Regions from separate parts of the Mesorhizobium sp. AA22 genome, predicted to be linked through region 2. Evidence: predicted binding sites of a transcription regulator. Region 2 holds the regulator's gene; the other holds the start of a gene.
What was found. Region 2 encodes HrcA, which represses chaperone genes, less so after heat shock. Its sites were predicted from a motif close to GTTAGCACTCNCNNNNNGNGAGTGCTAAC; they were not measured.

Region 1: a site for HrcA is predicted at 2,164-2,192, ahead of groES (co-chaperone GroES). Genes of this name have one in related genera too.

The regions. Positions count from the first base shown of each region.
Region 1 covers NZ_CP048406.1:4,569,602-4,573,810, forward strand. The annotation lists gene A9K68_RS22030 (AraC family transcriptional regulator) at 1-743, shown strand, start outside; gene A9K68_RS22035 (helix-turn-helix domain-containing GNAT family N-acetyltransferase) at 995-1,930, opposite strand; gene groES (co-chaperone GroES) at 2,253-2,549, shown strand; gene groL (chaperonin GroEL) at 2,612-4,209, shown strand, end outside.
Region 2 covers NZ_CP048406.1:752,246-756,454, forward strand. The annotation lists gene A9K68_RS03570 (LysE family translocator) at 5-622, opposite strand; gene A9K68_RS03575 (hypothetical protein) at 827-1,024, opposite strand; gene hrcA (heat-inducible transcriptional repressor HrcA) at 1,105-2,133, opposite strand; gene rph (ribonuclease PH) at 2,370-3,086, shown strand; gene A9K68_RS03590 (VOC family protein) at 3,094-3,504, shown strand; gene rdgB (RdgB/HAM1 family non-canonical purine NTP pyrophosphatase) at 3,504-4,166, shown strand; gene hemW (radical SAM family heme chaperone HemW) at 4,163-4,209, shown strand, end outside.

The DNA of each region.
Region 1 (4,209 bases), 2.8 Mb from region 2:
CGCGTTTTCACGTGACGCGGGCTTTCGGTGCGGCGACCGGCCGTTCGGTGATGGGCTATTTGCGTTGTCGCCGGCTTACCGAGGCGGCGCGCAAACTCGCCGCCGGCGCACCCGACATCCTCTCGGTCGCGCTCGACGCCGGCTACGCCTCGCATGAGGCCTTCACCCGCGCCTTCCGCGACCAGTTCGGCACCACGCCGGAACTGGTGCGCGCGCAAGGCTCGCTCGACAACCTCGATCTCATGGAGCCGATCCTGATGGACCAGTCCTTCCTCACCAACCTCGAGCCGCCGCGTTTTGAGACCAGCCGGCCGTTTCTCATCGCCGGTCTCGGCGAACGCTACAGTTGCGAAACCAGCGCCGCCATCCCGATGCAGTGGCAAAGGTTCGGCCCCTATATCGGCAACATTCCTGGCGAGGTCGGCGACGTCGCCTATGGCGCCTGCGTCAACGGCGACGATGCAGGCAATTTCGACTATATCGCCGGCGTCGAGGTGTCCGATTTTTCGGACTTGCCGAGGGAGTTTTCGCGCGTGCGCGTGCCGGCGCAGAAATACGCCGTGTTCGCCCATCGTGACCACATCTCGACCATCCGCCGCACGGTCAATACGATCTGGAACAAATGGCTGCCGGCCTCCGGGCACGAGGTCGCCGATGCGCCCGAATTCGAGCGCTACGGCCCCGAATTCGATCCGCGCAGCGGCAATGGCGGGCTGGAAGTCTGGATACCGGTCAAGGGGTGAGGAAGGGCCAGTTTTCACTTGTGTTGGTGACTAGTGTCGAAGCCGGCTGCGCCTTGTCTTGCCTTCTCCCCTTGTGGGAGAAGGTGGCCGAGCCCACGGGTCTTGCCTTCGGCAAGCCCGAGGACAGGCTCCGCTCGGTCGGATGAGGGGTGCTCCAGCTTGGCCGCGACAGCACTCCGTCCAACACCCCTCTTCCGTCTCGGCGCTGCGCGCCGATCCACCTTCTCCCACAAGGGAGAAGGGAAGCGCTGCTACAGCTCCAGGTTCCAGTTCTGGCCGACCAGATCCTTGCCGAAGGCGTGGTGACGCTCCTCGTCGGCCAATTTGAAACCGGCCGCCTCGTAGATGCGGCGCGCTGAGGTGAGCACGTCATTGGTCCACAGCGTCAACGTCTTGTATCCCTTCGCCCGGGCAAAGCCGATGCATTCCTCGACCAGCCGCCTGCCGATGCCGAGACCGCGCGCCGAGGGTTCGACATAGAGCAGGCGCAGCTTCGCCACCGCGTCCGACTGGCGCACGACAAAGACCGAGCCGACGACTTCGCCCTCCCGCTCGGCGATCCAGCTGCGTTCCCATTTCGGATCGAAGCATTTGACGAAGGCGCCGAGGATTTCGGCGACCAGCGCCTCATAGGTTTCGTCCCAGCCATACTCCTGCGCGTAGAGCAGGCCCTGGCGATGGATGATCCAGCCGATGTCGCCGACCTGCAAAGGCCGCAGCATGTAGGGGACCTTGGGCTCTGCACTCTCGCCCAGCAGGCGCTGCACCGTCTGCATGGCCTTGACCAGCCTGTCCTGTTCTTGAGCGGGAAGCCGGTCGAGCAAGGCCGCGACCTGGTCGTGCGAACCCTGGTTCAGCGGCGCGAAGGCCACCCTCCCCGCCGGCGTCAGCGCTATCGACGAGCGCCGCGCATCGGCTTGCGTCGCGGCGCGCTCGACCAGGCCGCGCTCCTCGAACTTTTTCAGCAACCGGCTGAGGTAGCCGGGGTCGAGACCGAGATCGCGCGCAAGATCGGTGGCGGTCAGGCCATCGCGATGGGCCAGCTCATAGAGCACACGAGCCTCGGTCAGCGAGAAGGCGCTTTTCAGCAGCCCTTCGTCGAGCAGGCCGATCTGGCGGGTGTAGAAGCGGTTGAAGCCCCGCACCGCATCGATCCGCTCCTTGCCGGGTTGATGATGAATCGTCATGGCATCCTCCTGCCGCACAAGATCAACCACTTACTTGACTTAGTCAAGTATTTGTTTGAAGCAGGTCATCCGCATTGTCCGGTGCGAGTCGTGCCGAGCGACTGCTATCCGCTGGCGGAACGATGCTCGCTGTTGGTGCTTGCTTCGCCGGGGCCCAGTAATTCACTGCCGGGCGTTGATCGGCTCACTCAGCGCCTTGACTCTCGCCAGCCGCCGGCTTATCTCACCGCCACGTTAGCACTCGCCATTGGTGAGTGCTAACGTAGGTCCGGCGCCGCCGGATGGAGGAACTGTTCTCACCATTCTCATCGAGGAATAAAAAATGGCAAAGTCGAAGTTCCGCCCGCTTCATGACCGCGTGGTCGTACGCCGGGTTGAATCCGAATCCAAGACTGCCGGCGGGATCATCATCCCGGATACGGCGAAGGAAAAGCCGCAGGAAGGCGAGATCATCGCCGTTGGTTCCGGCGCCCGCGACGAAGCCGGCAAGCTCGTCCCGCTGGACGTCAAGGCCGGCGACCGCATCCTGTTCGGAAAGTGGTCGGGCACCGAAGTCAAGCTCAATGGCGAAGACCTTCTGATCATGAAGGAATCCGACATCATGGGCATCATCGGCTGAATATCGGCCTCACCGTCACTTAAATCTTCGGGCTCAATTCAAGCCCCTGCCAGGAGCTAAAAATGGCTGCCAAAGACGTAAAATTTTCCCGCGATGCCCGTGAGCGCATGCTGCGCGGCGTCAACATCCTCGCCGACGCAGTGAAGGTCACGCTCGGCCCCAAGGGCCGCAACGTCGTCATCGACAAGTCGTTCGGCGCACCGCGCATCACCAAGGACGGCGTCACCGTCGCCAAGGAAATCGAGCTTGAAGACAAGTTCGAGAACATGGGCGCGCAGATGGTCCGCGAAGTCGCTTCGAAGACCAACGACATCGCCGGCGACGGCACCACGACAGCGACCGTTCTGGCGCAGTCGATCGTCCAGGAAGGCCACAAGGCGGTTGCCGCCGGCATGAACCCGATGGACCTGAAGCGCGGCATCGATCTCGCGGTTAGCGACGTCGTCGCGACGCTGATCAAGAACGCCAAGAAGATCAAGACCTCGGAAGAGGTTGCCCAGGTCGGCACCATCGCCGGCAATGGCGATGCTTCGGTCGGCTCGATGATCGCCGAAGCGATGCAGAAGGTCGGCAACGAGGGCGTCATCACGGTCGAGGAAGCCAAGACCGCTGAGACCGAACTCGAAGTCGTCGAAGGCATGCAGTTCGACCGCGGCTATCTCTCGCCCTACTTCGTCACCAACGCCGACAAGATGGTTGCGGACCTGGAAGACGCCTACATCCTTCTCCACGAGAAGAAGCTCTCCAACCTGCAGGCCATGCTGCCGATCCTCGAGGCTGTCGTGCAGACCTCGAAGCCGCTGGTCATCATCTCCGAAGACGTCGAAGGCGAGGCTCTGGCCACGCTCGTCGTCAACAAGCTGCGTGGCGGCCTGAAGATCGCCGCCGTCAAGGCGCCGGGCTTCGGTGATCGCCGCAAGGCCATGCTGGAAGACATCGCCATCCTCACCGGTGGCCAGGTCATTTCCGAAGACCTCGGCATCAAGCTCGAGAATGTTGGCCTCAACATGCTCGGCCGCGCCAAGAAGGTGTCGATCTCCAAGGAGAACACCACCATCGTCGACGGTGCCGGCAAGAAGGCCGAGATCCAGGGCCGCGTCGCCCAGATCAAGCAGCAGATCGAGGAGACCACCTCGGACTACGACAAGGAGAAGCTGCAGGAACGTCTCGCCAAGCTGGCGGGCGGCGTTGCCGTCATCCGCGTCGGCGGTGCGACCGAGATCGAAGTCAAGGAAAAGAAGGACCGCGTCGATGACGCCCTCAACGCGACCCGCGCGGCCGTCGAAGAAGGCATCGTTCCCGGCGGCGGCGTCGCACTTCTGCGTGCTTCGCTGAGCATCAAGGCTGTCGGCGCCAACTCCGACCAGACCGCGGGGATCAGCATCGTGCGTCGCGCGCTGCAGGCTCCGGCTCGCCAGATCGCGTCCAACGCTGGTGCGGAAGCATCGATCGTTGCCGGCAAGATCCTCGAGAACAAGGGCCCGACCTTCGGCTTCAACGCCCAGACCGGCGAATATGGCGACATGATCGCCATGGGTATCGTCGATCCGGTCAAGGTCGTGCGCACGGCTCTCCAGGATGCGGCCTCGGTCGCCGGCCTGCTGGTCACCACCGAAGCCATGATCGCCGAGGCTCCGAAGAAGGAGTCGGCCGGCGGCGG
Region 2 (4,209 bases):
TGGCCTATTGCCGGGCGGCGATCGCAGCCGCCGCCCCGACCATGAAGGTGGCGGCGGTGCGGTTCAGCGCCCTCAGCGCGCGCGGCGACTTCAGAAGCCCGCGCGCCTTGGCCGCCAGCGCCAGATAGGGCACCAGCACCACCAGCAACACGACGAGCGTCAGCGCGACGAGGATGCCGTAGTCGGCGAGCGTAATGGTCTTCAGATCGACGATGGTCGGCGTGATGGCGAGATAGAAGATCATCGTCTTCGGATTGCCGAGCGTGACGGCGAGGCCGGCAATAAAGCTCGACACCAGCCCGCCCCTGCCTTTCTTCGCCGCCACCGTTTCGGGCGCGATGCCGCTCGTCCAAAAGCGCCAGCCGAGGAAAGCGAGATAGGCGACGCCCAGCCATTTGATCGCCAGGAAGGCCATGCCGAAGGTCTGCGCGACGAGCGCGAGGCCGAGCACCACGGCGGTGAGGTAGGTGAGATCGCCGAGCATCAGCCCGAAGGACATGGCGAGCGCCGAGCGAAAGCCGGACCCAAGCGCACGCGCAATAAGCGCGGTGAGCCCCGGGCCGGGGATGGCAGCGGCGATGCCGAGGGCCGCGCTATATGCGAGGAATCCGGTGAGGGTCATGGTTTCGGCCTTAGCGCATGACCCCAAAAAACGGGATCGACCTTTTAGACTGAGCCTTTTAAGACTGGGGCCTTGTCGCACAAAGGTGGGCAGGCGTGTACTCCCTGAGGGAGGGTTTCGATTGCACCAGCGCCGCCGGCCAGGCGAACGCGCCGATCAAGACGGGCTTTGCCGTAAGTGACGCGCCAGCATGGTTTTTCGGGCTCAGTTTCCGGCTGCGTAGAAATCGTCGTCGAGGCGCTTTTCCAGCGCGACGAGATCGGCCGGCAGCGGCAGGCCCATGGCGCGCATCTCCCTCAGCTTTTCGCGCAGTTGTTCCTGCACTTCATGCTGATCCTCGGGCTGGTTGATCATCTGCTCGAGCAATAGGCTGATCTGGGCTTTGAATGATTCCAGCGCCATTTTTTTCTCCTTGAGGTCCCCGAAAGCGTGTCGCGTTTGAAGGGATACGGGCGACGCGCTTTGGTTTTGGGCGACATGTATTACCGCAGCATGCGCGAAATAAGCTGCGCGGTATAGTCGACCATCGGCACGATGCGTGCGTAGTTCAGCCGGGTCGGGCCGATGACGCCGAGCGCGCCGATGACGCGGGCGTCCTTGTCGCGATAGGGCGCCACGACCAGCGACGAGCCCGACAGCGAAAACAGCTTGTTTTCCGAGCCGATGAAGATGCGCACGCCGGAGCCTTCCTCGGCGAGGTCGAGAAGCTGGATCAGCCCGTTCTGCGTCTCCAGATCCTCGAACAAATGCCGCAGCAGCTCGATGTCAGCCTGCGCGGTGACATTTTCCAGCAGGTTGGCGCGGCCGCGCACGATGAGACGCGCCGGCAGGCCGCTCTCGGCGCCCGCCCAGACCGCAAGGCCCTTCTCCACCAGATCCTGCGACAGCGTGTCGAGGGCGGCCTTGGTCTCTTCCTTGATGCGGGCGATCTCGATCCGCGCCTCGGCCAGCGTGCGGCCACGGATGTGGGCATTGAGGAAGTTCGAGGCTTCATGCAATTGCGAGACGGTGATGCCGGCCGGCAGGTCGACGACGCGATTTTCGACGTCGCCGTTCTGCGACACCAGCACGGCCAGCGCCTTGGTCGGCTCGAGTTGGATGAATTCGATGTGCTTGAGCGCCACCTCGTTCTTGGCGGCAAGCACGAGGCCGGCGCCGCGCGACATGCCGGACAGCATCTGGCTGGCCTCGATGAGCATGTGCTCCAGCGTCGCGCCAGAGCCGGAGGCGCGCACCTGCGCCTCGATGGTGCGGCGCTCCTCGTCGGAGAGATCGCCAAGCTCCATGAAAGCATCGACGAAGAAGCGCAGGCCGGCCTGGGTCGGCAGCCGGCCGGCCGAGATATGCGGCGCATAGATCAGGCCGAGATGCTCGAGATCACTCATCACGTTGCGGATGGTGGCGGGCGACAGCGAAGACGGCAGGATACGCGACAGGCTACGTGAGCCGACCGGCTCGCCGTCCTTCAGATAGGAATCGACAATGCGCCGAAAGATGTCGCGCGAGCGCATGTCGAGCGACTGGAGTGCGGGCGACTGGAGTGCGGGCGATTGAAGCGCAGGGGACTGGAGCACTGCCGCCGACTGGGAATTGGGATCGACTGCCTTGGTCATTTCGAGCCAAACACCTCCGGCCCAAAGATATAGACTTCGGCCACGCCGGCGCAACTGGTCCATTTTCCTTTGCGCCTCTCGTCGCGTGCGGCTACAAGCCGGCCACGATTCCGAAAAATAGGATAAAAGCCTGAATGCGCCCTTCCAAACGCCAATTCGACGAAATGCGCGCCATCTCCTTCGAACGCGGCGTCTCCAAGCACGCGGAAGGTTCGTGCCTGGTGAAGTTCGGCGACACGCATGTGCTGTGCACGGCCAGCCTCGAGGAAAAGGTGCCGGGCTGGATGCGCAATTCCGGCAAGGGCTGGGTGACGGCGGAATACGGCATGCTGCCGCGCTCGACCGGCGAGCGCATGCGCCGCGAAGCTTCGGCCGGCAAGCAAGGCGGCCGCACGCTGGAAATCCAGCGGCTGATCGGCCGTTCGCTGCGCGCCGTGGTCGATCTGCAGGCGCTCGGCGAGCAGCAGATCACCGTCGACTGCGACGTGATTCAGGCCGATGGCGGCACGCGCACAGCCTCGATCACCGGCGGTTGGGTGGCGCTTTACGATTGCCTGCGCTGGATGGAAGCCCGGCAGATGGCCAGCGTCGCCAAGGTGCTGAAGGATCATGTCGCGGCTATCTCCTGCGGCATCCATGACGGCCAGCCGGTCATCGATCTCGACTATCTCGAGGATTCCTCGGCCGGCACCGACGCCAACTTCGTCATGACCGGCAAGGGCGGCATCGTCGAGATCCAGGGCACGGCCGAGGGCGAGCCTTTCTCAGAAGAGCAGTTCACGGCGCTAATGGAATTGGCCAAGAAAGGCATCCAGCGACTGGTCAGCCTGCAACAGATGGCTGTAGCTTAACCCTGTCATGACTCCTTCCGCCATCCTCGAATCAGCCCTCTACGTGACCGACCTCAATGCCGCGGAAGAATTCTATTCCGGCGTGCTTGGGCTCGATCTGCTGGGCAAGGTCGACGGCAGGCATCTTTTCTTCCGTTGCGGCGACGGCGTACTGCTCGTCTTCAACGCCGAGGCGACCAAGGTGCCGCCGGCGCCCGATGCCAGGCTGAAAGTGCCGCCGCACGGCGCTGTCGGCGACGGCCATCTCTGCTTTGCAGCAAGCGCGGACGAGATCGTGCGCTGGAGAGCGCATCTGGAAGCGAAGATGATTGCCATCGAAAGCGAGTTCGAATGGCCGCAAGGCGGCCGCTCGATCTATATTCGCGACCCTTCCGGCAATTCGATCGAATTCGCCGAGCCAAGAATCTGGGGCCTCTGATGCATTCGCTTGATGGGCACAGAATTGTCGTAGCCAGCCACAATGCCGGCAAACTGCGCGAGTTCGCCGATCTGATGGCGCCATTCGGCATAGAAGCGAAGTCGGCCAAGGAATACGGCCTGCCGGAGCCGGACGAGACCGGCACCACCTTCGAGGAGAACGCCTATCTCAAGGCTTTTGCCGCCGCCAAGGCGACAGGCCTGCCGGCATTGTCGGACGATTCTGGCCTGTGTGTCGATGCGCTAGGCGGAGCGCCCGGCGTCTATACCGCCAATTGGGCCGAGGCGCCGGACGGGTCCCGCGATTTCGGCATGGCGATGCAGCGGGCGGAAGTGGCGTTGCAGGAAGTCGGCGCGGCCACGCCTGCGCAGCGCAAGGGTCGCTTCGTCGCCGTCATCTGCCTGGCCTTTCCGGACGGCGCGGCCGAATATTTTCGAGGCGAGGTCGAGGGCACACTGGTATGGCCGCCGCGCGGCGAACTCGGCTTCGGCTACGACCCGGTGTTCGTGCCGGACGGTTTCGAAAAGACCTTCGGCGAGATTACCGCAGAGGAAAAACATGGCTGGAAGCCCGGCCAGCCGACGGCATTGTCGCACCGCGCCCGCGCCTTTCAGAAATTCGCGCACGCCAGACTGGATTTGGCACGATCGGGCGTGAAATGACCATGCTGCTCGACCGCAGCCCCGGCTTCGGCGTCTACATCCA